3 regions of the Clostridium sp. CTA-19 genome follow, and region 1 is predicted to be linked to each of the others. Evidence: riboswitches for the same ligand, from Rfam matches in the RefSeq annotation. Region 1 holds a riboswitch; each other region holds the start of a gene.
What was found. Region 1 has a riboswitch for cobalamin ahead of ACYUE0_RS01965 (DUF4430 domain-containing protein). Riboswitches for the same ligand answer to the same signal wherever they lie in the genome.
Positions count from the first base shown of each region.

Region 2: linked by a shared signal. The riboswitch ahead of ACYUE0_RS09385 (cobyric acid synthase) and the one ahead of ACYUE0_RS01965 (DUF4430 domain-containing protein) in region 1 are both predicted to bind cobalamin.
Region 3: linked by a shared signal. The riboswitch ahead of hemA (glutamyl-tRNA reductase) and the one ahead of ACYUE0_RS01965 (DUF4430 domain-containing protein) in region 1 are both predicted to bind cobalamin.

Region 1 covers NZ_BAAABH010000002.1:160,824-171,574, reverse strand. Annotated here, with positions in the region: gene ACYUE0_RS01980 (ABC transporter permease subunit) at 1-188, shown strand, start outside; gene ACYUE0_RS01975 (ABC transporter permease subunit) at 203-1,435, shown strand; gene ACYUE0_RS01970 (exodeoxyribonuclease III) at 1,632-2,387, shown strand; cobalamin riboswitch at 2,873-3,060, shown strand; gene ACYUE0_RS01965 (DUF4430 domain-containing protein) at 3,201-3,989, shown strand; gene ACYUE0_RS01960 (cell wall-binding repeat-containing protein) at 4,044-8,123, shown strand; gene ACYUE0_RS01955 (prenyltransferase/squalene oxidase repeat-containing protein) at 8,152-9,204, shown strand; gene ACYUE0_RS01950 (prenyltransferase/squalene oxidase repeat-containing protein) at 9,355-10,689, shown strand; gene ACYUE0_RS01945 (cell wall-binding repeat-containing protein) at 10,714-10,751, shown strand, end outside.
Region 2 covers NZ_BAAABH010000014.1:30,986-41,736, forward strand. Annotated here, with positions in the region: gene ACYUE0_RS09375 (GNAT family N-acetyltransferase) at 204-716, shown strand; gene yfcE (phosphodiesterase) at 822-1,367, shown strand; cobalamin riboswitch at 1,771-1,955, shown strand; gene ACYUE0_RS09385 (cobyric acid synthase) at 2,170-3,672, shown strand; gene cbiB (adenosylcobinamide-phosphate synthase CbiB) at 3,921-4,898, shown strand; gene ACYUE0_RS09395 (pyridoxal phosphate-dependent aminotransferase) at 4,937-6,022, shown strand; gene ACYUE0_RS09400 (NAD(P)-dependent oxidoreductase) at 6,048-6,689, shown strand; gene hemC (hydroxymethylbilane synthase) at 6,658-7,533, shown strand; gene cobA (uroporphyrinogen-III C-methyltransferase) at 7,566-9,032, shown strand; gene hemB (porphobilinogen synthase) at 9,067-10,035, shown strand; gene ACYUE0_RS09420 (cobyrinate a,c-diamide synthase) at 10,050-10,751, shown strand, end outside.
Region 3 covers NZ_BAAABH010000014.1:19,849-30,599, reverse strand. Annotated here, with positions in the region: gene ACYUE0_RS09370 (hypothetical protein) at 1-680, opposite strand, end outside; cobalamin riboswitch at 923-1,096, shown strand; gene hemA (glutamyl-tRNA reductase) at 1,333-2,556, shown strand; gene hemL (glutamate-1-semialdehyde 2,1-aminomutase) at 2,591-3,874, shown strand; gene ACYUE0_RS09355 (energy-coupling factor ABC transporter permease) at 4,126-4,845, shown strand; gene ACYUE0_RS09350 (energy-coupling factor ABC transporter substrate-binding protein) at 4,847-5,128, shown strand; gene ACYUE0_RS09345 (CbiQ family ECF transporter T component) at 5,110-5,805, shown strand; gene ACYUE0_RS09340 (DUF2383 domain-containing protein) at 6,025-6,483, shown strand; gene ACYUE0_RS09335 (CBS domain-containing protein) at 6,828-7,289, shown strand; gene ACYUE0_RS09330 (L-lactate dehydrogenase) at 7,582-8,538, opposite strand; gene ACYUE0_RS09325 (FadR/GntR family transcriptional regulator) at 8,915-9,625, shown strand; gene ACYUE0_RS09320 (methyl-accepting chemotaxis protein) at 9,736-10,751, opposite strand, start outside.

The DNA of each region.
Region 1 (10,751 bases):
TGAAAAATGTATATCCATTTTGGTTTACATCTTATAATAACAGTATTTCTATAATAGATGGTATTATAAATTTAAAATTAAGTACAACAAATATAAGCTTAAAATTAGGATTAATAGTGTGCTCTATATGGACTATTATTTTTTACTATATAGCCCATAGAAAATTTATAAAAAAAGATGTTGTATAAATGGAGGGTTATATATGATTAAGTTAATATCAATTGAGATAGATAAGCTTGTTAGACGAAAAAAGTTTTTAATAGGAGTAATATTGCTTTTTATACTTTCAATTTTTTTAACTTTTTTAGGAATAAATTTTCAAAAGAAAAATGGAAATACCCAAAGTACTATAAACTTTCAAAAAAATTATATAAAAACTTTAAAAGAAGAGTGTAAAATAAATAGTGAAAATGGGGAGTATAAAGATATAGATTCAGCTTATAAAATGATAATAGAAGATAGTCAAAAAGAAATAGATCATTTAGAAAATATGATAGATGAAAACATACCAAATAAAGAAAGATTAAAGATGAATATTGACTATTTCGAAGAACGAAAGAAAAGATATAATTTCTCAGCATCTATGGTTGAATATTATAATGGTGAAATTCTTGAAAGTCAATATTATATAGATAATAATATTCCTTATGATTTTAAAGGAGGAATAAATGCTGTAGATCAATTGATATATAATATAATACCTAAAATTGGAGAATTAGGATTGTTAATTATAGTAGCAGTTATGACAGCTGACATAGTGGCTGGTGAAAATAAGCCAGCTACTATAAAATTTATGTTAGTAAAGCCAATTAAAAGGTGGAAAATATTATTTTCAAAATTTATAGCAGCAATATTATCTATAAATTTAATAGTTATAGTAGTAGAGTTTTTAATGTTTACAATAGTTGGCCTTATATATGGTTTTGGAGATATTTCACTTCCAAACATTGTAGGAACAACTTACGAATCTATTCCCCCATATTTAATAAGGGAATTAAAAGAGTTAGTTATTCCGATAGTAGGAAGTAGTTATTTAATTTCAAATGGAATGTTTTTATTACAAATATTAATACTACAATTTTTAGTTGTAACAGCAACAATAGCATTCTCATTTTTATTTTCAACAATATGCAATGATAGTAATACAGCATTAGTACTTCCTATAATTTTTATAGTGGCTACTCAATGGATTAATATTATAAAATCTGGTCCTGATAAAGGTAATCCAGTTCCACCAGGTGTTTTAAATAAAATATTACCATTTATATTTACTTCCTACCCTGATGAATCTATTATTATATCAGGTAAGATAAATAAACTTTTGGGTATTACTTTTGTAAATTTAAATTTCTCCATAATAGTTTTATTAGGATGGATTAGTATTTGTTATATTATAAGTCATATTGTTTTTATAAAAAAGGATATGACAGCGTAAAACTAATAAAAGCTCCAACTTTATAAGGAAGTTGGAGTTTTATTATAGTATTATAAAATCATATTATTTAAATTTATACGTTTTTAAATCTATAATATGGGTTAAAATATTTTGTAGTAATTCTAAATTATAGTTATAATATGGTATAGACTTATACCATAAGTTTTAAATATATTAAATGAATGGAGCGATAATTATGACAAAGCTTATATCATGGAATGTTAACGGCATTAGAGCTTGTGTGAAAAAGGGATTTTTAGAGTTTTTTAAAGAAATAGATGCAGATATATTTTGTATACAAGAAAGCAAATTACAAGAAGGTCAAATAGATTTAGAGTTAGATGGTTATTATGATTACTGGAATTATGCAGAAAAAAAAGGCTATTCAGGTACAGCTATATTTACAAAAGGAAAACCACTTTCTGTAAATTATGGTTTAGGTATTGAAAAGCATGATAATGAGGGAAGGGTAATAACTTTAGAATTTGAAGAATATTATGTAGTCACTGTTTATACGCCAAATTCTCAAACTGAACTTGCAAGGTTAGATTATAGAATGGAATGGGAAGATGATTTTAGATTATATTTGAAAGAATTAGAAAAAAACAAACCAGTTATCCTTTGTGGAGATTTAAATGTAGCACATAAGGAAATAGATTTAAAAAACCCTAAAACTAATAAAAAAAATGCAGGATTTACTAATGAGGAAAGAGCTAAGTTTACTGAGCTTTTAGAATGTGGTTTTATAGATACATATAGATATTTTAATCCAGATAAAGAAGGAGTTTATTCATGGTGGTCCTATAGATTTAATGCAAGAAAAAATAATGCAGGATGGAGAATAGATTATTTTTGTGTATCTGAAGAGCTAGAGAAAAAATTAGAAAGCGTTAATATTCATACTGAAATATTAGGTTCAGATCATTGTCCAGTAGAACTTGTAATAAAATAACTATAAATAAAAATATAATTTAAAGAATCTGCCTTAAAACTTAAGTATATTTTAAGGCAGGTTCTTTTTATATAAAAATAATTTAAAATTATTGAATAAATTTAAATTGGAGTTTGTTTTCCTATAATTTTTAAAAAGGTATTTTAATATCTCAAATTTTAATTGTTTTTAATATAAAGTAATATTTTATTAGATTTCTTGATAGTAATTTTAGTTTTATAAATACTACATTGTTGTAATACATAGCCATATAAAATCACTTTTTAAAACCTTTTTTATAGTTATAATGTAATAATTATATTCATTATAACTACACGCAATTATTTACAAAAATATGAAATACATTAAATTTGTTACATTAATTTTTGGAATACTAAATAAAAACTTTAATTATTTTATAAAAAAACAAAAACATACAAAATATTCTAAATGTTTAAAATAAATGTTGAAATTGAAAAATATTTGTAATATAATGAGTGTGACAAGTTAATAGAGATGGGATAGGTTCTTTCTTAGCAATAAGAAAGTTAAAATGGAAAGTGGTTAAAGTCCACTACAGCCCAAAGTTACTGTGAAACTGATGAATCCAAAAATACCACTGAGAGATATCTTGGGAAGGTTTGGTAGTAAGATGAAGTTAAGTCAGGAGACATGCCTATACTGGATTGAATCTTTCTTGGGAGAGATAAAATATCATGGATTTGCAAGCATTTATAGAATTGTTGTTTTTATTTTGCTTGTATAAAATATGCTATTTAAGTTCCCAATGGGAACTTTTTTTATTGCAATTTTTTAAAGAGTGGAGGTGATTTAATGAAAAAAAATTATAAAATTTTTCTAGCTATATTGTTAACAGTTTTAATAGCATTTTCCGTTGCTTGGGGATGCGAAAGAGGGAAGATAACTACAACTACAACTGAAACTACTACAAATAAAGTAAAAAAAGATGATAGTAGTAGTAAAAAATCTAAAAAAGAAAATAAAAATGATAGCAAAAAAGGCTCTAAAGAAAAATCAGAAAATAAAAAAGATGATAATAACAAAAATGAAGATAGTGATAAAGAAAATAAACAAAATATTTCGAATGTTAAAAAAAATAACGAGGATTCATCACAAAAGGAAAATGCAAAAAATAATGATGATTCCAATGATAGTAGTAATAATACTTCAGATGTAGAAACTAAAAAGGAAGAAAGTCCTGAGGTTGTAGAGTCTAAACAAGAAGAAGATACCTTTACTATGATAATAGGAAAAGATATAAAGGGTTATACCGGTAAAAGTCCTCAACAAGTAAAAGAGTTAACATTAAAAGTAGAGGACGGTAAAAATGCAATGACGTACCTAAGAGAAAATACGGTTATGCAAGAAAATGGTGGATTTATTTTTGAAATTGATGGAATACACAATTTTTACCCTATACCTGAAAATCAAAAAACTCCAGAACAAAAGGCAAATGGAATTTTAGGAATAGACTGGTTTATATATCTTAATGATAAAAAAACACCAGTAGGGGCAAATGATGTATATGTAAAAAAAGGAGACATACTTTTATTTGATTTTCATGAGTGGGATAAAAGAGAATTTTCACCACCAGAAGATTAAAACACATAACTAACATTAAATAACAAGAATTTTTAATAAGGGGATGAAGGGTTTATGAAAAAGCTTTTTAAGCAAAAGCTTAGTATTTTATTGCTATTTTTTAGCATGTTCATGTTCTTATTACCAGTAAATGCTTCTGCTAAAGTAAATGAAAGCAGAATATATGGTTCAGATAGAATAGAAACTGCTATAAAAATAAGTGAGCAAGGTTGGAAAAGTGGTTCTGATTATGTTTTTATTGCTTATGGGTATGACTTTGCAGATGCATTATCTGTTACCCCTCTTGCTAAAAAATATAACAGTCCTATAATATTATCAAATAAAAATGGCCTTACAGAAAATGCAATTAAGGAATTACAAAGATTAAAACCTAAAAAGGCATTTATTCTAGGTGGTGAAAAAGCCCTTAGTGCTAATATTGAAACGCAGATTAAGAAATGTAATATAACAGAAACAGAAAGAATTTATGGTAGCACTAGATATGAAACTGCACTGAAGGTAAGTGAGAAACTTGGAACAAGTGACACTATATTCATATCTAATGGATTAAGTTATGCTGATGCACTTTCAGTTGCTACTATAGCAGCGCAGAAAGAAAGTCCAATTTTATATACAGAAAAAAATAACATTCCAAGTAAAGTAACAGAGTATATAAAAAAAGCTAACATATCTAAAGCATATTTTGTAGGTGGTACTAATGTAATAGATAATACTGTTATAACAGGCATAAAAAATAGTGAAAGAATAGCTGGAAACGACAGATATTTAACTAATAAAGAAGTATTATCAAAATTTATTAATTACATAAGTTATGAAAATGTCTATTTTGTAAGAGGAAATGATTTTGCAGATGCTCTATCAATTTCTCCAATAGCAGGACTTAAAAAAGCACCTATAATATTAACAAATAATAATTTAAATAGTGATGTAGAAAAAATTATAAATTCTAATATAACCTCTACTAGTAAATTAACTATAATTGGCGGAGAAAAAGTAGTACCTAGTAGTATATTAGATAAAATAGATCCAAATTTTTCTCAAACAAAATTATCAAAAGATAATGAAACTTTTGGAAATGTAGAAACTATTAAAGAAGTAAGAGGCGATATATTAGTAACTGGAAATAATATAACTATAAATAATGTTAAATTAAATGGAAATTTAATATTAGACCCAGGTGAAAAAGGAACTGTAAATATTAAAGGAACTACTTGTAAGAATGTAATTGTAAAATCTGGTGACGTTAATAGTATAAATTTAACTAATGTAAAATCAGATAATCTTGTAGTTGAAAGTAAAAGTAATGTAGCAGTAAAGCTATTTGAAGATTCAACTATAAAAAATACAGAAGTTAAGTCAAATGCAATACTTAAAAATACAAAAGGGGATTTTGGAACTGTAAAAGTTACAGGAACAAAGGACTCAAATTATAATATTGAACTTGAAGGAAAATTTTATAAAGAAGTATTAGTTAATTGCTCATCAAATATAAAGTGCGATGATGTTAAAAATATTAAAATTGATAGCAAAGAAAGTAACTCTAAAGTTACATTAAAAGGTAAAGTAAATGATATTAATATAATTAATTGTTCTAATACAACTTTAGATGGGTCAATATCTAATGTAAAAATAGAAAATTCATCACAACTTACAATAGATAAGAATGCTACTGTTAAAAAAATTGAAGCACTAGATAAAAGTAAAATAACTATAAAAAATGGTGCGAAAGTAAACTTAATAGAAAAAAATAAGAATGTTACTATATCTGGTAATGCGGATAAAATAGTAGACAACAATTCAAATAACGGTTCTGGTGGTAGTGGTTCTTCTGAAAAACCTAAAAATGATGAATTTAAATTAATCATCTCTAATGACGGAAATGAGATATTAAATAAAAATCTTAAAGTAGATTCTAAAAAAACAGCAATGGAATATTTAAAAGAAAATGCTGATATTAAAACTAATAATGGTTTTATAAATGAAATAAATAAAATAAAAAGTAAGCCATTGAAAAATTTAAGTGAATCTGAAAGAAAGCAAGGTTATCTAGGAGCAGATTGGTTTATATATTTAAATGGCAAGAAAACACCTGTAGGGGCAAATGATGTTTTTGTAAAATCCGGTGATAAATTAGAATTAGAATATAGATTTTGGGATTGGCATGATTTAGTAAAACCTGGCGATCCAATGAAATTGACAGTGAACGGAATAAACAAGAATGTAAAAGAAAATGAAGATATAAATATTGTAGTTACGTGTATATATAGACCTGTATATGGAGCTACTATAAAAGTAGATGATAAAGAAGTTTCAACAACTAACATAGATGGTAAAGCTACTATAAAAATATCTTCAGCTGGAAAACATACTATATCTGTTTTAAAAGAAGGGGTAAAAGTTGAAAACCAAATAACGGTGTCATCAAACAATCAAGGTGGTGGAACAACAGAACCACCAAAAGACGGTGATGATAAAGATGATGGTATTAATGAAACTGATAACGAAATTCAATTGTCAAAAGACAATGGAAAATTTGGTGATGAAAGTAAAATTAAAGAAGTAAATAAAGATATAGTAGTAAAAGGTAATAATATAGAAATAAGAAATATCAAATTAAATGGGAATTTAATATTAGATCCAGGTGAAAAAGGAACTGTAAATATTAAAGGAACTACTTGTAAGAATGTAATTGTAAAATCTGGTGACGTTAATAGTATAAATTTAACTAATGTAAAATCAGATAATCTTACAGTGGAAAGTAAAAGTAATGTAGCAGTAAAACTGTTTGAAGACTCAAAGATTAAAGGAACAGAAATCAAATCAAATGCAATACTTAAAAATACAAAAGGAGATTTTGGCGCTGTAAAAATTACAGGCTCAAAAGATTCAAATTATGATATTGCGTTTGAAGGAACCTTTGATAAAGAAATATTAGTTAATTGTCCATCAAAAATAAAATGTGAGGACGTTAAAAATATTAAAATTGGTACTAAAGAAAAGGATTCAGAAAAAATTTCTAAAGTTATATTAAATGGAAAAATAGATACACTTAAAGTAAGAAATTGCTCTGATACTGTCCTAGATGGAACAATAGCTAAAGTTAAGGTAGAGAATTCGTCTCAGCTTAAAATAGAAAAAACTGCAGTTGTAGAAAATATAGAAGCTATAGAAAAAAGTAAAGTAAATATAGAGGATGGAGCTAAAGTAAAGCTAGTAGAAAGACATAATGATGTAATTTTAGAAGGAAAAGCAGATAAAGTAGATAAACTAGAATTTACTTTTGTTCTAAAAGATAAAGGAGAGGAAATATTAAATAAAACACTAGAATTAGATACTGATAAAAGTGCTTTACAGTATTTAAGTGAAAATGCTCAATTTAGACAAGATTCAACAGGTTTGATATGTGAGATTAATAAAATTAGAAATGTGAAAATTAATAAATTAAAACCTGAGGAACTTGAGAGAGGAATATTTGGAAAAGACTGGTTTATATATTTAAACGGTGAGAAAACACCAGTTGGAGCACCAGCAGTCTTTATGAAAAATAAAAATGTATTATCCTTTGAATTTAGAGAATGGGATTGGCATGATTTAGTAGATCCGAATTACAGTGGAGAAATGCCTTTAAGAATAGTACCTCAAACCCTACATCCAGAAAGTATAAAATTAAATGAAGAAGTTGATTTTGCTGTACAATGTGTAACTAAAAATGTTTATGGAGCAATTGTAAAAATTGATGGAGAAGAAATTGGGAAAACTCCTAGAAATGGAATGATTGAAATACGTTTAGATAGCTTAGGAGAGCATACTATAACAGCAGAAAAAGAAGGGGTAAAAGCAGAATGTAAAGTTAATGTTGTACAAAATACAGAAAAAGATAATGTATCTGTAAATATAAACAAAGATAATGATGATAATGTAATCTTTTCTATAAAAGATGAAAATATAAAAGAAGATTTAGAGTCTAATGTAACAATAAAAATTTTAGATGAAAATGGAGAAATAGTATATGTAGATCAAGGTAAATTAAAAGATAAAATGTGTAACTTTAACACTAATTTAGACAAAGGTGAATTTACAGGGGTTTGCAACGTACGAGGAGTATTAATTAATTTTAAAATTAATATTAAATAAATTTTATTAAAAATAGGGGGAAGAAATTATGAATAAAAATTTTAAAAGAGGATTAGCAGCATTTATTATTGCTAATAGTGTTTTAACTACAGCTAACATAGGAGTATTAAATAATAATGTCTTTGCAACAGAAAGATATGCAGTAGAATCAAGAGAAATTATAGAAAAGGATTATAATTCTATAATAGATGAATGTGTAAATAGTGGTTTACATCATCTTATAAATAAAGATTCTGGCCTTTGGTATAGTAAAGATTTTAATGATTGGGAAGCTCTTACAGTATCAAGCTTTAATAAGGAGATTCCAGCAAGTTATATTGAGAATTTAGCAAAAAAAATAGAAACAAAGGATTCCTCATTATTTGGAGAAGATGGAACTTTTGAAAGTGTTACTGATTGTGAGAGAACAATAATAGGGCTTGTTTCAGCAGGAAAAGATCCAAGAAATTTTGCAGGATACAATTTACTAGAAGATTTATATAGTCGCGATTTAATATCAGAAGATATATATGCTAAGATGTTTGGACTTATTGCAATAGATTGTGGAAATTTTGAAGTATCTTCAGATAGTTACTTTACAAAAAAACAATTAATTAAATCTATAATTTTAAATAAATTACCTCAAGGCGGTTGGAGTTGGGGTGATACTATTGATATAGATACAACTGCAATGGCTATATCAGCATTAGCACCTTATTATAATGAAGATAATGATGTAAAAAAAGTCGTAGATGATGCACTTAAGGTTTTAAGCACAGTTCAAAATAAAACTACTGGAGAATTTACTTCAACATGGACACCTGATGGTTCAAGCGAAAGCTTAGCTCAAGTTATAATAGCTCTTTGTTCAATTGGAAAAGATCCAGCTAATTGTACTGAATTTACAAAAGCTAATGGAAAAAATCTTTTAGATTTATTACTAGAATATAAAACAACAGATGGTGGATTTGAACATGCTAAGAAAAATTCAGACCAGCTTAACGGTATTGCAACAGAACAAGCTTTTAGGGCACTTTCAGCATATAAGCAATTTAAAAGTGGTAAAGTAGGTTCTATATATTTTGTGAAAGACTTCAACTAAAAACATAATCGATAAATTTTAAAATAATAATTAAATCATAATAATCAATATTAATATACATAGAAGCTTTAAATGTTAATATTTTTAGATTATTATGATTTAATTTTGTTAAAAATCTATGGTTAATTTAAAAATTAGGAGAGATGTACTATGAAATTTAGACATAGACGTTTTATAGCAAGTTTTGTTATATTTTTTATGTTTTTTGCAACTTTTACTACAGGATTTATATCAACAAAAAACAATAAAGTTTTAGCTAATGAAATTAATAGTAAAAATTATGATTCTGTATTAAAGAAAAATTTAGATTGTATTAGTGACATATTATTAAATAAAAATCTAAATGAGTTAAGTGATTGGGAAGTTATAGGCCTTGGAGCTTTAGGTAAAACTGTCCCTAAAGGATATTTAGAAAAAAAAGAGAGAGCAATTAGAGATAGTGAAGATATATTTAATGAGACTACAGACTATGAAAGGACAATACTTAGTATAGTAGCCGCTGGTGGAGATCCAAGAAATATAGGAAATAAAAATCTAATAGATATATTATATAACATTAATTTAGAAGAGGAATATAATATTTATGCAGAAATTTATGATCTTATTGCAATGGATTGTGGAAATTTTAATATACCAAACAAATTAGAATTTAAAACAAATCTAATAAATAGGATAATTTATAAGAAAATCGATGGTGGTGGATGGGAAGGAACATCCGGTATAGACCCAGATACAACAGCAATGGCAATAACAGCACTATCCAATTATTATGATAGTAATAATGACGTAAAAAAGACAGTCGATGAATCTGTAGAAGCATTATGCAAAACTTTAGATGATAAGGGGGATTTTATAGGGAATGATCCATCAACATCAGCATCAAGTGAAAGTATTTCTCAAACTATAATAGCTCTTTGTTCATTAGGAATAGATCCAACAACTTGTGATAAATTTATAAGAAATGGAAAAAATTTATTAGATTTACTTTTAGAATTTAAAACTTCAGATGGTGGCTTTGCACATCAAAAAATTAGCTTGGACAGAAGAAATGATATGTCTACAGAACAAGGTTTTTTAGCTTTAGTAGCATATAAACAATTTAAAGAAAGCAAAAAAGGTTCAGTATATTTATTAAAGGATTTTAGTGATGAAACAAATACAAAAGAAAATATAGAAATTAACAATTTAACAGATTTAAACTCACTAAAACTAAATACTAACGCTAATATAAAATTAAATATAAAAAATAACTTAGATAAAGATCAAAATGCAGTAGTAATAGTAGCTTTATATAATGAAGAAAACAATAAAATGATAAATTATTTTTCAACTGAAACTACAATAAAAAATAACTCTAGTAGTGAAGAAATAAATCAACAAATTTCTATACCAGAAACAGGTAAATATAAAATAAAAGTTTTTCTTTGGGATAGTCTAGAAAACATGAATCCTTTAACAAATGAAGTGATTATGAGTGTTCAATAATTTTAAATGAAGGGAGTTTTCACAATGAGTAAAAACTTAAAAATTAAAATAATAGCGTTAGG
Region 2 (10,751 bases), on a different contig from region 1:
AGCGTTAAAATGAAAAGTTTGATAATATATAAATAAGTTATAATGTACAAAAGTATAATATTAATTAATATGATGAGTTTTTCATATGTAAAAGAGAAAGTATATTCTTTTATGATGTAGGTTATGTAAATATAATTTGAAAAAGTATATATAAAGTATTTAGATATACATACTTTAAAAAAATAATTAAGGGGGACATTCTTATGGATAAATTTGTAAAAAGAGGCAATTTAGTTTATATAAGAAAGCCTGACTTTGAAGAAATTGATTATATAAAAAAGCTTTGGAGCGATGAAGATACAATGAGAGATGTGGGAGGCGCAATTCATTATAGTGAATATAAATGGGAGAATTGGTACAAAAGAATGGTTGACCCTGGAAACGGAAAGAATTTTTATTGTTTAATATATAATATGGAAAACACACCTATTGGGGAAGTGAGTTTTCATGGATATGATAGAAATACTAAAACTGCTGATTTAAATGTTAAAGTTGAAAATAAATATAGAGGGAATAATTATGGCAATGAGGCAGTTATGCTATTATTAGAATATTATTTTAATAGTTATGGTGGGGAAGTTATTTTTGACACCGTTGCTAATGAAAATGGAATAGAAGCTCTTAAAACATGGAAATTTGAAGTGCTTGAAGAAAAGGGAAAAGAAGTATTATTTAGAATGACAAAAGAAAATTTTAATAAAATGGTGGAGCAATAAAGTAGTAGCTATTATAATAAAGAGGTAATAAACTAAAGAAAGTGAGGTGTTTTGTTTAGTAAATGTAGTTTTATAGTTATAACTAGGGTGCTAAACAAAATGTTTATGAAGTTATTTTTTATATCTGATATTCATGGATCTCTTAAATATTGTAAATTAGCAATTGATGCTTTTATAAAAGAAAATGCTGATTATATAATAATATTAGGAGATGTTTTATACCACGGACCAAGAAATCCATTGCCAGAGGAATACAATCCTAAAGAAGTTGCAAAGCTACTTAATAATTATAGCAATAGAATAATAAGTGTAAGAGGAAATTGTGATGCAGATGTGGATCAAATGTTGCTTAAATATCCCTGTATGATGGATTATAGCACCATTTTATATGATAATAAAAGATTTTTCTTAACCCATGGACATATTTATGATGAAGAAAAACATCCTAATATATGTAATGGTGATGTGTTAGTATATGGACATACCCATGTACCAGTAGCAAAGAAAGAAGATGGTATATATATATTGAATCCAGGTTCAGTAGCATATCCGAAAAAAGATAGTCCTAATAGTTATGGGATTTTAGATAAGGGTATTTTTTATATAAAAAAATTAAATGGAGATATAATAAAAGAACTAAAAATTATATAAATAATTATAATGATAAAGTTGTTTTTAAATGGATTACTTTCTTTTTAAAAACAACTTTTTAAATTGAATTATTTAATTAAATTATAACTTATTTGTAAACTGTATAAAGATTTACTCTATAATATATTTTCAAATTAAAGTTGAGTTTTAATATTATACAACTTTTTTATATTAGAATTTTAAATGCATAAACTAAGAAGTTAATTTTATAGATTATATTTAAAATTGCTAATAATTTCATTGTTGATATATTGAATCTTGATATATTTCTAAAATTAATGAAATATACCAAAGTTCATTAATTTTTGATAAAACTTGACATAGAGTTTGTTTAATTTTATAATCATAATTGAAATAAGTCGAAAATAACTGATAAAAAATTTACAAGTAATTTAATTTAAAAAGAATATAGAACAAGTTAGGTGCTTAGAATAAGTGAAAAGGGAATGTGGTTAAATTCCACAGCAGCCCCCGCTACTGTAATTGATGACAACTCTTTAAAATTGCCACTTTTTTAAAAATAAGAGGGGAAGGCAAAGAGAAGGATGATTCATGAGCCAGGAGACCTGCCTAATTTTAAAAAGCTTTCGGAGGGAAAGGACTATTTATTTTGTTTAAATTTCAAATAGTTTATTTACAACAAATAGATGCACCCTTTCAGGTGCATCTATTTTTATTTTGTGATTTTTAAGAAAATTCAATATGAAATTTAAATTATAAATTATAGTTTTTTCAATTAATTGAAACTATATATTATATTTTGATTTTAGAAATAATTGTAGTTGGAAAGGGTGTTTTTAAGATGGCAAAAATAATGGTACAAGGAACAGCGTCTTCTGTTGGAAAAAGTATTTTAGTTACGGCACTTTGTAGGATATTTACTCAAGATGGGTATAAGGTGTGTCCTTACAAGGCACAGAATATGTCTTTAAACTCGTACATAACATTAGATGGAAAGGAAATGGGGAGAGCGCAAGTACTTCAAGCGTATGCATCAGGATTAGAACCAGAAGCATATATGAATCCTATTTTGTTAAAACCAACTAGTGATCAAAAGTGTCAAATAATTGTTAATGGTGAAGTTTATGGAAATAGCTCTGCTATGGAATATCATAATCTTAAATTAAAATTTAGAGATATGTTAAAAAATCAATTTGATGAATTAGAAAAAAAGTTTGACATAATTGTTATGGAAGGTGCAGGAAGTCCAGCAGAGATTAACTTAAGAGACAGAGATATAGTTAATATGGGAATGGCAGAACTTGTAGATGCTCCTGTAATCTTAGTTGGAGATATTGATAAAGGTGGAGTATTTGCATCTTTAGTGGGAACATTAATGCTTTTAGAAGATAATGAGAAAGAAAGAGTTAAAGGAACTGTAATTAATAAATTTAGAGGTGACGTAGATATATTAAAACCAGGAATAGATATGCTTGAAGATATATCTAAAAAACAATGCTTGGGGGTTGTTCCACATTTTACATTAGCTTTAGAAGATGAAGATGGTGCAGTAGAATTAAATAAAAATATTACAGATAAAATAGATATAGCAGTTATAAAACTTCCAAGAGTATCTAATTTTACTGATTTAGATGCACTTAAAATTGAAGAAGATGTTTCCGTTAGATATATAACATCTTTAGAAGAATTTAAAAATCCTGATTTGTTAATTATACCAGGTACAAAAAATACCATAGAGGACTTAAATGTTCTAAAAACAAGTGGATTATTTGACAAAATAAAAGAATATAGTAAAAAAGGAAATGTTATAGGTATATGTGGTGGATACCAAATGCTAGGCAAAAAAATAAAAGATCCATATAAAGTTGAAAGTAATAATTTAGAAACAGAAGGGTTAGGTCTTTTAGATATTGAAACAGTTTTTGAAAATAAAAAAGTAACTACTAGGGTAGAAGGAACTGTAATCAATAAAGATTTATTTAATACAACAAAAGAAGATATAAATGTTTATGGATATGAAATTCATATGGGAGTATCAGAATTAGGCGAAAATGCAGATCCATTATTTAGAATAACAAAAGAAAATGGTGAAAAATGTGATCATATTGATGGCGTTATTAATAAAGAAAGAACTGTAATAGGAACTTATCTTCATGGAGTATTTGATAATATAGATTTTAGAGAAGTTATAATTAATGAATTAAGAAGTAAAAAAGGCATAGAATGCAAAAAAGCACAACCATATGAAAATCTTAGAGAAAAAGAGCTTGATAGACTAGCTGATTTAGTAAGAAGTTCTTTAGATATGGATAAAGTATACGAAATAGTTGGTTTAAAAAAATAGGAACTGATTACTCATTTTAAACTGTTCTTAAAGAATATGATATTTAAACGTATTCTTAAATTAAAATAATCAGTGCTTAGGAATTAAGAATTAAGAAATTATTACTTGTATGTTATGAATTTTAAATATATAAATAGATATTACACAAAACATTTAGAATCATCAAAAAATGAGTTGTAAGGGTTAATCTTAATTCTTAATTAACCTAAGAAAATTATATAGAATTATTTTTCTAGGGAGGTGAAAATATGTTTAATTTTGATTTGAAACAAAATATTATATATATATTTATAGCTATAATTATAGATTTTATATTAGGAGATCCAAATTGGATTCCACACCCAATAATTTATATAGGAAAACTTATAAATATTATTGAAAAAAAACTTAGAAGTAAATTTGAAAATAATTATAAATTAAAAAGAGCAGGAGCATTAATGGTAGTTATAGTTTGTATGTTGACTTACTGTATACCATATATATTATTAAGATTTGCACTTATAAATAAAGTTATTTTTCACATATTAAATGTAATAATAATTTGGACGACTATTGCAGCTAAAAGTTTAGATAATGCAGCAATGGAAGTATATAATTCATTAAAAAAAGAGGACATAGAAGATGCAAGAGTAAAACTTTCTTACATAGTTGGTAGAGATACAAAGGAACTAGCAGCCCATGAGATAATAAGAGCAGATGTAGAAACTGTTGCTGAAAATGCATCTGATGGAATAATAGCACCTATATTTTATGCGCTTATTGGAGGGGCACCGCTTGCAATGATGTATAAAGGTGTAAACACAATGGACTCTATGGTAGGATATTTAAATGAAAAATATAAAAATATAGGATTTTTTCCTGCTAATGTAGATGATATATTTAATTATATTCCGGCTAGAATAACAGGGGTTCTTATGTGTTTATCTGCTTTTGTAGTAAATGGAAGTATAACAGAAAGTTTCAAAATAATGATAAGAGATAGAAAAAATCATAAAAGTCCCAACTGTGCATATCCAGAAGCTGCTACAGCAGGAGCTTTAAAAGTTCAATTAGGTGGAACAAATGTGTATTTCGGACAAGTCACTTATAAACCAACCATCGGTGATGATATAACAAAGTTAGATTATAAACATATAAAAAAGTCAGTTAAACTTATGTATGCAAGTGAGATTTTATTTGTTTTAATAATGATTTTAGCTTTAATAATATATAGAAGTTTAATTTAATAAACTAATGATAAATTGACAAAGGTGAGGTGTTACTTTTGAAACATGGAGGAGACATATATAGTGATGGAATATTAAAGGGGAAAAAATTAATAGATTTTAGTTCTAATATAAATCCTTTAGGGGTTCCAAATTCAATTATAAACAATATTAGTGAAGCAGTAGATATGCTTAATGTATATCCAGATATAAAATATAGAATTTTAAAAGATAACATAATAGATTATGTAAGTGAATCATATGAGTATTTTGGAATGGAAAAAAGAGAAATTAAAGTGACACATGATAATGTATTATTAGGAAATGGAGCATCAGAAATTTTAGATTTAGCTATAGGAGCTTTAAAGTCTATAACAATAATAGTTCCATCATTTGTTGAATATGAAGATAATGCAATAAAACATGGTGTAGATATAAAGTATTCATATCTAAAAGAAGACTTTACATATGATTATGAGGATATATTAGATAAGGTTAAAGGTAGTGAAGGATTAATAATAGGTAATCCGAATAATCCTAATGGATGTGTAATTGATAAAGAAAAATTTAAAACTATTTTAAATTACTGTGAATTAAATAATAAAATAATTTTAATAGATGAGGCATTTATTGAATTCACATTAAATTTAAATTTAAGTTTTGTAGATTTAATTAATAAGTATAAATGTTTAGTAATCATACGAGCTATAACAAAATTTTATGGGTTACCAGGAGTGAGGTTTGGTTTTGCATTGACTACAAATGAAAAAATCATAAATTATTTTAACCTTATGCAAAATCCATGGAATATAAACTGTTTTGCAGAAGTAGCAGTTAAATATGGCTTAAAAGATAAAAAATACATATTAGAGTCTATAGATTGGATAAAAATAGAAAGAAAATTAATGTTAGAAGAATTAGAGAAAACAAAATTTGTAAATAGGGTGTATAATACTTATGGAAACTACATATTACTTAAATTAAAAGATATAAATTGTCATAAATTTTATGAAAAATTAAAAGAAAAAGGGATAATAATTAGGAAATGTGATAATTATAAAGGCTTAAATGAAGAATTTGTGAGAGTTGCAATAAAAGATAGAAAATTAAATTTAAAGCTATTAGAAGCTATAAATAGTTTGTAAATTACAAAAAAATAAGGTGATGTTGTTGAAAGGTAATGTAGCATATTTGTCACTTAGAACAAACAGCTTAAAGGTATTAATAATAGGTGGAGGTAAGGCCGGTTTTATAAAACTGAAATCTTTTACAGAGAAGGGCGCTAGTGTAAAAGTAGTATCTAAAGAGTTTTGTAAAGATATTATAAATTACAATAGCGAAAAAAACTTTGAACTAAGCAATGAAGAGTATAATGATGAGTTAATAAATAAGGCCCATATAGTAGTTATAGCTACTGGAGATAAAGAATTAAATGACAAAATAAGGCATGATTGTGAGGAGAACTTTAAGTTTTATATAGATACTACAGAAGTTAGTAAAAGTCTTTGTACGATGCCAGTTATAGGTGAGACAGAAAATATGACTTTTGCCCTTCAAACTAAAGGAAAAAGTCCTAAAACAACTTTATTTATGAAGGATATATTAAGGGAAAAATTAATGGAGTATGACAATTATATAGAATTTACTGTAAAAATAAGAAATTCTATAAAAGATATAAACAAGAAAAAGGAAGTTATGAATTTTATAGCTTCAAAGGACTTTTTATATTTTTTCAACAAAGGATATGGAGAAGAAATTTTAAATTTATTTTATGGAGGTAATAACCTTGAAATTAGCAACAAGAAAAAGTAAATTGGCACAGGTACAAACAGAATATGTAATGGAGCTCTTAGAAAAAAAACATGGGATAAAAAGTGAAAAAGTGCTAACGGATACTTTAGGTGACAGAAGATTAGATGTAACTTTAGATAAAATAGGGGGAAAGGGTTTATTTATAAAAGAACTAGAAGTTTTGATGATTGAAAGACTTGCAGATGCAGCAGTACATAGTATGAAGGACATGCCTTATGAATTACCAGAAGGATTTGAAATAGCAGCTACACCGTGTCGTGAAGATGTTAGAGATGCTTTTGTGTCTTTAAAAGGTGTTAAATTTAAAGATTTAAAAATAGGAGCTAGAGTTGGAACTAGTAGCAAAAGAAGGGCAACTCAATTAAAAATATTAAGACCAGATATTGATATAGTGCCTATAAGGGGAAATGTTCAAACAAGAATAGAAAAAATAGAAAAAGAAAATTTGGACGGTATTATATTAGCAGCTGCAGGGCTTAAAAGATTAGGAATGGAAAATATAATAACAGATTATTTTGATCCAAATGATATGGTTCCAGCTGTAGCACAAGGAGCTTTAGCCATAGAGATAGCTAAGAATTTAGATAATAAAGAAGTATTTACTTCTTTAAATGATGAAAACGTAAGAATTTGTGTTGATGCAGAAAGAAGCTTTATGAAAGCACTAAAAGGGGATTGTCATTCAACAATAGGTGCATATGCAAAAATCTGTGATAGCAAATTGAAAGTCATAGGTGTATATGAGGTTAATGAAAAATTAGTAAAAAGAAAAGTAGAAGGTAATATAGAAGATAATATAAAACTTGGTGAAGAATTAGCAAAATTAATTTTAGAAGACAGATAGAAAGTCCTATCTTAATAATAGGAGGAGAAGCAATGAGTAAAGTATATTTAATTGGTGCAGGGCCTGGACATGAAGAACTTATAACATTAAGAGCTGTAAATGTTTTAAAAAATTGTAGTGCAATAATGTATGATAGACTTTGTGGGGAAAGCTTTTTGAAATATGTAAATAGTGACGCAAAGATTTATTATTGTGGAAAAGAGCCGGGATGTCACTATAAAACACAAGAAGAAATAAATGATATGATAGTGTCACTTGCTAAAAAAGGTCATACAGTAGGAAGAGTAAAAGGTGGAGATCCATATATATTTGGCCGTGGTGGAGAAGAAGCACTTAGACTTTTAGAAGAAGATATAGAATTTGAAGTAGTTCCTGGTGTGACATCACCAATATCTGTTTTAAACTATGGTGGAATTCCTGTTACTCATAGAGGCATTGCAAGAGGATTTCATATATTTACTGCTAAAAGCAAAGATAATATGGATTTAGATTTTCCTGTTATATCTAGGTTAAAAGGTACATTGATATTTATGATGGGTTTTGAAAAATTAGGTTTGATTACTAATAACCTAATTGAAAATGGAATGGATAAAAATACTCCATGTGCTGTAGTGATGAGGGGTACAACATCAAAACAAAAAAAGGCAGTAGGAACATTAGAAAATATAAAAGAGAAAGCTCTAGAAAATGGACTTGCAAATCCAAGTATAATTGTTGTTGGTGATGTTGTTAAATTCCATGATAAGCTTAATTGGTTTGAGAGAAAACCACTATTTGGAAAAAATATTTGTATAACAAGAACTAAGAATCAAAGTAGAGAAATACGAGAAAAACTTGTAGATTTAGGTGGAGAAGTAACAGAAATAAATTCAATAAAAATTAAGCCAACTAGTGAAAAATTAACTCCATACATAGAAAAATTAAGTCACTATGACTACGTCGTAATAACAAGTGCAAATGCAGCTAATATTTTCTTTAACTATCTAATAGAAAAAGAAATAGATATAAGAAATATAAAAGCGAAATTCATAACTATTGGACCAGCTAGCGATAAAGCTATAAGAAAATTTGGAGTAGTTCCAATTTTATGTGCTAAAGAATATGTTGCAGAAAATCTTTTTGAACATATGAAGGAGTTTATAAAAGAAAATGACAAAATACTTCTTCCAAGATCTAAAAAAGCAAGAACATTTTTAGTAGAGGCATTAGAAAGTAAAGGATGTATAGTAGATGAGTGTCATATATATGAACCAGAACTTGGGGATGCTGTTGGTTTAAATAGATTTAAAGAATGTGATGTAGTAGTATTTACAAGTCCAAGCACCGTAATTAATATGATAGAACTTGTAAGTATTGAAGAAATAAGAAATAAGACTGTATTATCTATAGGACCTATAACTTCAGTAGAACTTAATAAAAACAATATAGAACATATTGTATGTGATAAAAGTAGTAATGATGGAATGATAGATAAACTTATAGAAATATATAACAAATAAGATCCAAGAATAAAAAACATAAGGAGTGTTTTAAATGTTAACAGGGTTAAGAAGATTAAGAGAAAATGATGCAATAAGATCAATGGTTAGAGAAACTATCTTAAATACAAATGATTTCATATTCCCTATATTTGCAGTTGAAGGTGAAAATATAAAAGAAGAAATTTCATCATTAAAAGGGAATTATCATTGGTCTTTAGATAGATTACCAGAAATAATTGAGGAAGTTAAAAAAGCAAAAGTAAGAGGTGTTATAGTTTTTGGAATTCCAGATCATAAAGATGAAGTTGGAACTTCTGCTTTTGAGGAAAATGGAATTGTTCAAAGAGCAGTTAGAAAAATAAAAGAATTAGATAAAAATTTATTTGTAATTACCGATGTATGCATGTGCCAATATACAAGCCATGGACATTGTGGAATTATAGAAGGTGAAAGAGTAGTTAATGATAAATCAGTAGAAATTATTTCTAAAATAGCTTTATCTCATGCAAAAGCAGGAGCTGATATGGTAGCACCTTCTGATATGATGGATGGAAGAATTGGTGCTATAAGAGATATTTTAGATGCTAATGGATTTGATTATGTTTCAATAATGGCATATAGTGCTAAATATTGTTCAGCAATGTATGGCCCATTTAGAGCAGCAGCTAATTCATCACCACAATTTGGTGATAGAAAAACTTATCAAATGGATCCAGCAAATGGTCGTGAAGCATTAAGAGAAATAGAAGCAGATATAATAGAAGGTGCTGATATTATAATGGTTAAACCAGCGATGATTTATTTAGATGTAGTAAAGGCAGCATACGATACTTTTAACATTCCAATAGCTGCATACAATGTAAGTGGTGAATATGCAATGATAAAATGTGCAAGTGAAAATGGATTATTAGATGAAAGAGCATCAGCCCTTGAAATGTTAACTTCTATAAAAAGAGCAGGTGCAAAACTGATAATAACATATTATGCAATTCAAGCTTCTCAATGGCTAAATGAAAATTAGTGAGTGTGATTTTTATGAAAGGTATAGTATTAGCTTCTAATTGTAGTGGTGGTGGAAAAACCACTACTACACTTGGAATAATGAAAGCACTAATGAAAAAAGGTTATGATGTTCAAGGGTACAAAGTGGGACCAGATTATATTGATTCAGCTTTTCACAAGCACATAACGAAAAAACCAAGTAGAAATTTAGATTTATTTTTAATGGGTGAAGAAGGTGTAAAAGCTTCTTTTTCTAGAGGTATTGGAGATGTTGCTATAGTTGAAGGAGTTATGGGTCTTTATGATGGTAAAGGAATAAACAGTGAGTTTTCAACAGCGCACGTAGCTAAAGTTTTAAACTTACCGATAATTTTAATTTTAAGTCCAAAAGCTCAAAGTGCTACTTTAGCAGCAGAAATACAAGGTATTTTAAATTATAAAGATGAGTTTATCAAAAATACTAACATAAAAGGTGTAATTTTAAATAATATAGCACCAGGATATTATAATCTTTTAAAAACCATAATAGAAACCCATTGTAAAATAAAAGTTTATGGATATATTCCGAAGGATAAAGAGTTAACATTAGAATCTAGACATTTAGGTTTAGTTCAATGTAGCGAAACTGATGATATAGATTATAAAATTGATAAGTGTAGTAACCATATATTAGAAAATATAAATATAAATAGTCTCATGGCTGATTTAAAGCAGTGTGATACATATGATGATAAA
Region 3 (10,751 bases), on a different contig from region 1:
TTATTTTTTTCAATATTTTCTTTTTCCTTTAATAAATCAGAATCCTCTTTATTTAGTAAAAAACCTTTTTCTAGTTCAACTATAGCATTTTCTATATCACCTAAAGATAATAATTCATTACATTTCTTTAATGACCATTCTTTAGATTTGGCACTCATTTTTTCAGCCATAGTTTGAGCTTCATTATACTGTTTATAATTTGAAGTTACTTTTTCAAACTCCTCTTTTGCTTTTACAAAGTCTTTTTTATCATAAGCTTCCAATCCATTTTTATAATGATTATAGTCCTCAACATAAAACTGCATTTTAGTATACTCTTCTTTGACTTTTTCTGACTTTTCAGAATAAAATTCAAAATAGCTTAACTCTTTAGTGGCATCATCAATATGACTATTTTCAATAGAATCATTTTCTAAATTATATTTAAATGCATCTAATTGATCTAATATGTATACATCAACCTTCTCCTTATGAGATTGTTTTTTTATATCAATATAAATCCCATGTGCACTTTCTTCATTTCTTTCTGTAAAATATTTCTTAAAATCGTTAAAGTTTTTTATAAATTCCTTCTCATTATAATAGATTTGTCCTATAAATATAATTGCAATAATTAATAATATTGTTAAAGCAATAGACGTTTTTGATTGCTTTTTTAGCTTTTCCTTAAAAAAATCCATATATATCCTCCTATTTAATACATATATTAACATTTTATATCTTTTTACTATCAAATTAATCCTATATTATTATAATGATATATTATTCAATTGTAAAATTAGCTAATTTTACAATTTATCTTAATAGTCTTTATTTTTTAATTATACATGTTTTTTTCTTGATTTGTCGTAATTTTGTATTTTTTTTAATTATAATCTTTCAAAATTGTTTTTATTGTGTTATAATTTGCTTGTACAATTTTAAATTTAATACTTTTTATGGTACTTTTAATAGTTTAATAGGGAAAGTGGTGTAAACCCACTACAGCCCCCGCTACTGTAACGGAGACGAATTTTAACCACTGAAGCTTTGCTTTGGGAAGGTAAAAGGAGATTGACCCGTAAGTCAGGAGACCTGCCGTAAATCTAACCACAAACCTTCGGGCGGAAGGAAAGTGTTGTTTATATAAAATATTTATGTATTTTTTGATTATAAACTCACTTTTGTGAGTTTTTTTATTGCCTATATTTAGGTAAATATATAAAACTTTAGTGCAATATAATAATAATTAATATATTTACACATTTACTTTATTTATAAGTATATAATACTAAAGTATTGTTATTTTAAAACTTAAATATTTTGTTCTTGTAATTAGGAGATGGTTTATACATGGTTAGGTTAATAGGGTTAAATAAAGATGTAACTTTAGATGTTCGTAGTAGATTTAGTATTAATTCTTCAGATTTAGAGAGTAACTTACTAAACCTTAAAAATTTTCTTGATGAAGTTATTATAATTTCTACTTGTAATAGAACAGAAGTATATTTTTCTTCTCAAGAAAGTAATAATGATTTATTAGTTGAGAAAATCTTCTTAACTTTAAATTGGGATATTAATGATATAAAATATACTTTTATTTCTACAGGGGAAAATGCTGTAAGACATATCATGGAATTATGTTGTGGATTTCATTCTAAAATATTAGGGGAAGATCAAATATTAGGTCAAGTTAAAGATGGATATTTTAAATCTTTAGAGCTTAATGTTATAAAAGGTCCACTTGAAAGACTATTTATTAATGCAATTGGATGTGGAAAAGAATTTAAAACAGAAACTATGCTTTACAAAATTCCTGTTTCTTCTTCTTCTATTGCAATAAAGGAAGCTATAAATAAGCAAAAACGTATCTTTATGATTATAGGCTTTGGTGATGTAGGTAAATTATGTTTTAAAAACTTACTTGTCAATGATAATAATTTTGATAGATTATATATAGCTTGTAGGGACATAGAAAAAGTTAAGAATGATGATTTAATTAAAAATTCTAATGATAAAGTTGAGATAATTCATGTAAACGATAAAAATAAATATTTACATAAAATTGATGTACTTATAAGTTGCACTTCGTCAAAGAATTTTATAATTGAAAAAAATGATGTTGAGGACATAAAAAATCTTTTAATTTTTGATTTAGCTGTACCTAGAGATGTTTGTAATTCTATAGATAATTTACTTAATATAACTGTTTATGATATAGATGAAATTCATACTATAGATGCTGAAAATAAAAAATTAAGAAAAACTTTAATGGAAGAACATTATTACATAGTAAAAAAATACATGTATGAGTATTTAGAATGGGTTAAGCTTAGATCCCTATCCCCTCATATTATGAAAATGATTAAAAAAAGCAACATAATATATAGCACCAGATTTAAAACATATACTCAAAAAAAATTTACAAAAGATAATGATAAGTTAGTGGAAACTCTTATCAAAAGCACTAGTAATGCATACGTTAATAGAGCTATTGAAGTTTTAAAAGAAGAAACTTTAAATGGTAAAGGCAAAGAAGCATTATCAATTATTGAAAAGATTTTTTGCGATATTTAATAAACATTGCATATAACTTAAGGAGGTTTTATTTATGAATTTAGAAAAAAGCAATCAAATTTTTAAAGAATCAGAAAAGTACATACCTGGCGGTGTAAATAGCCCTGTTAGAGCATTAAAAGATATGGGAATTACCCCTCCAGTAATTAAAAGTGGTAATGGTGCAACAATAACTGATGAAGATGGAAATACATATATTGATTTTATTGGTGCTTGGGGACCTATGATTCTTGGTCATAACGATGAAGATATAGTTAATTCTATAAAAACATGTTGTAGTGAATCTATAGCTTTTGGTGCACCAACTAATTTAGAATTAAAGCTTGCAAAACATCTATGCGAAACACTAGACAATATAGATTTAATAAGAATGGTCAATTCTGGAACAGAGGCTACTATGAGTGCTGTTAAGTTAGCACGTGGTTATACTGGAAAAAATAAAATTATAAAATTTGCTGGATGTTACCACGGTCATTTTGATGGGTTCCTTGTAAGTGCCGGTTCTGGTGTTATGACTGAAGGTATACCTGGAAGTGCAGGAGTTCCTCAAGAAAGTATAAAAAATACATTAATAGCTAATTACAATAGCATTGAAAGTATAACAGAAATTTTTAAAAAGTATGGACATGATATAGCTGGTGTCATTATAGAACCTGTTGCTGGAAATATGGGTGTCATAAAAGCATCTAATGAGTTTATGAAAAAGCTTGAAAGTCTTTGTAGAGAATATGGTGCACTTTTAATTTTTGATGAAGTTATGTGTGGATTCAGAGTTGCATATAAAGGTGCACAAACATTATTTGATGTAACTCCTGATATAGTTTGTTATGCAAAAATAATGGGTGGTGGACTTCCATGTGGTGCTTATGGTGGGAAAAGAGAGATAATGGAAAAGCTATCACCAGTAGGTCCTGTTTATCAAGCTGGAACCATGTCTGGAAATCCAGTAGTTATGGCAGCAGGTCTTTCAGCTGTAACAAAACTTTATAATCATCCTGAATACTATACACATCTTGAAAGACTAGGATCAAAATTAGAAAATGGTATGCTTAAAATTGCAAAAGAGAAAGGTATACCTATGACAATAAATAGATGTGGTGCAATGATGACTATATTCTTTACTGATATAGCTCAAGTAACTAATTATGATGATGCCAAAACTTGTGATACTAAATTATTTTCAAAACTTTATCTTCATTTGTTAAAAAATGGAATATACATTGCTCCATCTCAATTTGAAGCTTTATTCTTATCTGTAAAACATACGGATGAGCATATTGATAAATTCTTAGATGTATTTAAGAATTTTGAATTTTAAAAGTAATATTTAACTAATGTTTATTTTTAGTAGGGAACTATTAGGTTATTTTTAACTTAAAGTCCATTCCCTCGTAGTTCCCCTACTTTTTTTATATACATATATTTGTACTTAAAATAATTTGAGAATGATTTTTAATATCATATCTTAAAGTTAAATTTTTTTAATTTTTCAAATCAACAAAATTAATTTTAAAAGTTTATTATTAAAAATATTATAAAATTTATTATTAAAATATGGAGGGATTTTTTATGAGAAAAAAACATACTTTACTTTTAGCACTATTTTTATGCTTATTTATACCATATACCGCTTCTGCAATGCATATAGCTGAAGGATTTTTAAGCCCTGGTTGGTGCATTACTTATTTTGTACTTTGTATACCTTTTGTTATTATAGGTATAAAACAAATCAAAACTAAGACAAGCACTAACAAAGATTTAAAAATGCTTTTAGCTTTAGTTGCAGCCTTTTGCTTTGTTATATCAGCACTAAAATTACCATCTGTTTCAGGTAGTAGCTCACATGCTACAGGAACTGCTTTAGGTGCACTTATTTTTGGACCATTTGCTATGAGCGTTGTTGGATCTCTAGTTCTTTTATTTCAAGCGCTTTTACTTGCTCATGGTGGACTAACAACTCTAGGAGCTAATGTTTTTTCAATGGGTATAGTAGGACCATTTGTTTCATTCTTTATATACAAAATTTTTAAAAATTCAAATAAAAAAGTTGCTATATTTTTAGCCGCATTTTTAGGTGATTTATCAACTTATTTAATAACATCTATACAAATGGCTCTTGCTCATTCTGGCAGCGGAAGTGTAATAGCTGCATTTGGAAAATTCTTTGCAATATTTGCAGTGACTCAAATTCCACTTGCTATTGTTGAAGGAATATTTACTGTTATAATATTTGAGTTTATTGAAAAACACTCAAAAGAGGAATTACATACATTGGAGGAAATGATATAAGATGAAAAAGAAAAATATTATTATCTTAATAATTTTAAGTGCATTTCTTATAATTGCACCACTAGCTTATTATGGTTCTACAAGTGAATTTGTAGGTGGAGATGATCAAATGGAAGAAGTTATAGCTGAAATTGATGGTAATTATGAACCTTGGTTTAGCCATATCTGGGAACCACCATCTGGAGAAATAGAAACACTATTATTCTGTTTACAAGCAGCTATAGGAGCAGGTTTTATTGGCTATTATGTAGGTAGAAAGACTCAATGCTCAAAACAATCATAGCTTATTCAAAAATAAGCAAAGAAAGTCATAGGCATCCCTTGGAAAAGTTATGCCTATGCATTTTTCCTATGATTATTCTGGGATTTGTACATAAACCTCTTCCACTTATATTAAACATATTTATTTTTTTAATTCTTCACATAAAAGCTAATAATCCTAAAGACATAGTTTTAAAATTCAATATAGGTATATTATCCTTTTCCCTATTATCTTCAATAACATTGTTATTTGTCTATAATTTTAATTACATACTTGTAATTATTTTAAAAGGTGTTTCTGGTGGTATGTGCATATCTTATTTAACACTTACAACACCACTTGATCATATACTTTCATTAGTATCCAAAATAACTCCATTACAAGATATTTGCGATATAGCTAAATCAATGGAACTTTACATATTATTAATTAACGATGAAGCCTCAAATATATACAATGCAATGAGTTGTAGACATGGCTTTCATAGCTTTAAAAGTAAAATTAAAAACATGTCTAAACTAGCAGGACTTTTATTTTTAAATACACTTAAACGCTGGCCAGAAATCCAAGATGGATTATACAATCGTTGTTATTCAGGACGTCATTATTATGCTCAATGTACATCTAAATTATCTTATAAGTTTATGTTTATGATGTTTATGTATAATAGCATATTATTGGCTTTATGTTTTATCTAATGTAATATATGGAAGCAAAACTTAAATAAATTATTTTGATTTTATTTAAGCTTTGCTTTTTTATTTATATTCTTTCATAATAATATTAAATTTTCTATCTATCATTTTGAATCTAATTATGATTTTTTATGTATTATTGTCATAGATTTTTATTTTTTGCAAATGATATACATATATAATAAAAATTTTATTACATATGTTATATTAAGGAGTGATTTCATGAACACTAGAAATAATAATGATTTTGTCAATGAATTAAATGATTTTTTAAAAGGATTATATATGGGTATTGATTCCTTTGATAGTTATATTAAAAAAGCAGAAAATTTAGACGTAAAACATGCTTTTTTAAACATACAAAATGATTATAAAACCCAAGCCCAATGGTTTAGTAATAAAATACAAAGTATTGGTGGAACACCTTCATACTCTGTTGGCATTATTGGTAAAGCTTCTGAACTATTTAATGAATTTAAAAACGAAATTACAATTCATTCAACACAAGATCTTTTAGAAGAAGTATATAATGCTTGTAATATTGGATATACAATGACTGAAAAACATTTTAATGAATGTAATTCTCTTGATAAAGATACTATAAATAAAATCAATTCCATGCTCATAGACTATAAGAACCATCTTGACATTATAAAATCATTATCTACTGGAAACTATTAATTTAATTATACATTTACATAAATACAATCAAAACATATGGAAGAATATTGTATGGTTTTCATACAATATTCCTTCATATGTTATTCATATGTTCCTATATTTTATGTTAACTATTTAAATTAACTATTTTGTAACAAAAATGCCATTTAAATTGGTATAATATATTATATAGGGAAGATTTTAAAATTATATTTTTTAATACATAACTTGTCTTAAGGACAAGTTTAATACTTAAATGATTATTTATAAATATAGTAAAAATCTTTATTTATAAATAATTATTTAAATTAGGCATAAATAAAACTATAAATTTATTTTTAATGCCTTAATTGGAGGATGATTACATGAATATTGCTTTTTTCCTTACTCCTAAAAGTCAAGTAGTACATGAAAAAGTTACTGCTTCGATGAGAAGAGCCATGGAGCGAATGGAATATCATAGATATACTGCAATTCCTTTAGTTGATGAAAAAGGCAGATATGTTGGCACCTTAACTGAAGGGGATATTCTTTGGAAATTAAAAAATGATACTGATATTAATTTGAAAAATAGCGAAAAGGTTTTAATAAAAGAAATTCCTAGACATGTTCAAAATAAAGCTGTTTCAATAAACTCTAATATAGAAAATTTAATTTTAACAGCAAAATCTCAGAACTTTGTGCCTGTAGTTGATGATTCAAACATTTTTATAGGTATAATAAAAAGAAGTGATATAATATCTTATTGTTATGAACGTATTTTTAACGAAAATAAATATAAAACTTCGCCACATTATCAAATTTTAGAAAATGTAGCAAATAATTAAATAGCTATGGCTTTAGCCTAGCTATTTTCTCTGTTTTTTAGTAATTTTAATTTTTAAACTTAAAACCTAAAATATTGAGACATACTCCCAAACACTTCAAATTTAACTTGGAACCATATAAGTTAAGAGGTAATCTAAAATTTGACTACCTCTCATTATTGTTATAAATTAATAATTTAATATAACAAAACCCAAATTGAAAATAATAGTAAAAAACTTTGTTATTAATCAAATTTTTAATTAATTATAATTAGACTTTTTAAGAAAATTTTCAACTAATTAATACTTATTTTTATAATCCTGAAGCATTATTTAAAGTTTCTTTTAAAGTTTCTGCAGATTTAACTAGACTATCCGCTTCTAATTCACTTAAATCCATATTTAATACTTTTTCAACACCTGTCCCACCTACTACACATGGTAATCCCAAATAAACATCTTTAATTCCATAGTAGTTTTCTACTAAAGTTGAAACTGGTAGTATAGTCTTTTCATCTCCTAATATAGCTTTTACAATACGTGTTACTGCTAAAGCCACAGCATAGAAAGTAGCACCTTTTCTATTAATAACTTCATAAGCTGCATTTTTAACATTCTCATAAACTTCTTCTTTGAATTTATCATTATATTCAAAATTTTCTTTATCGGCATATTCATCAATTTTGATATTTTGAATATTAGTTATATTCCAAGTAGCTATCTCTGAGTCACCATGTTCGCCTATGATATAAGTGTTCACATTTCTTGGATCTATATTATACCTTTTACCTATTTCGTACTTAAGTCTTGATGTATCTAAAACCGTACCTGATCCTATAACTCTTTCTTTAGGAAATCCAGATAGCTTATAAGTTAAATAACTTAATATATCTACTGGATTTGAAACTATTAATAAGATAGCATCTTTATTATATTTTACTACCTCTGGAATTATTGATTTAAATATATTAATATTTTTATTTACCAATTGCAGTCTTGTTTCACCTGGCTTTTGTGCCGATCCAGCTGTAATTACAACAATATCTGAGTCTTTTGTATCTTTATACTCTCCGCTTATTATATTTACAGGTTTTACAAAATCTGCTCCATGTGATAAATCCATAGCTTCGCCTTCTGTTTTTGCTTTGTTAACATCTACTAATACTAATTCCGTAGCAACTCCTAATAACATTAATGAATATGCAGTAGTTGCCCCCACTGCACCTGACCCTATAATTGATATCTTAGTAGAATTTCTTTTTTTTATCATTTTTAAACTACCTCCTAAAGATTTAAAATTAATATAAATTAATTCTAGTAAACAATCAAAATGTGGCTTAATGGTTTATTGGTTTATTGGTATTACCAGTAAGTTTATAATTATATTACCATATAATTTCATTAATCTCAATAATAGTTAATTAATTAACAGTTTTTAAAAACACTCAAATTTATTTATCTACATAATTCTTACATATTCCCTATACTTGACATAATTTTGGAGCTTAGTGTATAATTTTAGTGAAAGTAATTATTATTTTGCCAATAATATAATTTTTTTATATTATTGGCAAAATAATAATTTTGATTAAAAAAGAAAAACTTACATATAAGTTTTTCTTTTATATTTGAAGGGATGAATAATTATGTTTAGTCCTATAAAAAATACAAGAGTCTATGAAAAAGTTATAGAACAAATCAAAGAGATGATTATTACAGGTACTTTTAAAAAAGGAGATAAACTTCCTTCTGAAAGAGAAATGGCAGAAAGTCTACAAGTTAGTAGAACTTCCATAAGAGAAGCCCTTAGAGAATTAGAAATTATGGGACTTATAGAGTCAAGACAAGGGGAAGGAAACTTTATAAAAAATAGCTTTGAAAATACCTTGTTAAAACCTTTATCTACTATATTTTTATTAAAAGAAAGTAATTCTGATGAAATATTAGAGCTTAGGAACATTATTGAAAGAGGATCCGTTGTATTAGCTGCTGAAAGAATAACTGATGAAGAATTGGCAGAAATGGAACTTCTTTTTGATGAATCTCTAAAGTCTGATTTAAAAGATACATTGGTAGATGTAGATATAGACTTTCATTATAAGATAGCTCAAGCTTCTAAAAACTTTCTTATACTAAGTATATTAAATGCTATATCATTTTTAATTGAAGCTTTTATCAAAGACATAAGAAGAAATGTGATAACAAAAGAAGAAAATATTAATATGCTTATTCAGCAACATAGAGATATTTTATCAGCATTAAAAAATCATGATCCAGTAGTTGCTGAAAAAGCTATGTTAGATCATTTACAATATGTTAACACTCAAATGAAAAAAGAAATAGAAATTATTCCTTAAAGTACTATAATATATAGTACTTTTTTTATATTTTAAACTATAAAATTTAAAATAAAGAAATAGCCTAAATTGAGGCTATTTCTTTATTTTATTTATATATATTTTAAATATTATATTTTGAATTTATTTAATATTTCTTCCAATTCACATGATATTTCTTTTAGTTTATTAGATGCTTTTAATACATCTTTTAATCTATTTTTTTGTTCTTCACTAGATGCATTTACCTCTTCTGTAGACGCCGCTGATTCTTGTGAAACAGCTGATATATCTTGAAGTTTATCAATAAATGAATCTTTTGCACCATTTACTTTTACCATTGTATTATTGCTTGTTTCAATCTTCTCTTTTAACATATCTATAGATTTATTAATTTTTTCAAAATTTTCAAATGTATTTTCAACTTTTTTAGATGTCTTTAATATAATTTCCTTTGAAAAACTAATTTCTTCACTTACTAAATTTATATCACTTATATTAGATTTTATAACTTCTTCAATTTCATCAGCGGATAAACTTGACTGTTCTGCAAGTTTTCTTACTTCATCTGCAACTACTGCAAATCCTTTGCCAGCTTCACCAGCTCTAGCTGCCTCTATACTAGCATTCAATGCTAACAAGTTGGTTTGACTAGTTATTGCTTTTATAGTATCTAAAATCATAGTTATCTTCTTTGAATTTGCTTCTAAAGTTTTTGAAGTTTTAACTACATTCATTATTGACTTATTATTTTCTTCATACATATCTTTAAGTTCTTGCACTGCATTCTTACCATCACTAGTAGAACGTTCAGCATCATCACATTGTAAAAATATCTCATTTGTGCATTTAGATATATAATCCACAGATTCCCCTAATTCTAAAGATATATTAACTCCTTCTTCTAGCATAGATGATTGATTAATAGCACCCTCTGATACCTGTCTGATTGCTGTAGTAATATCATCGTTAGATATATCCGCTGTATCTACAACCTCATTAAGTTTTAAGGCCGTACTAGATAAATACGTTGTTATATCTGAAGTCTTTTTTAATATAGCTGTAATATCTTCTATCATTAGATTCACAGAATCTCCAATTTGGAAAAATTCTTCTGTCTTTATAGTTTCCACTTCTATACGTTTAC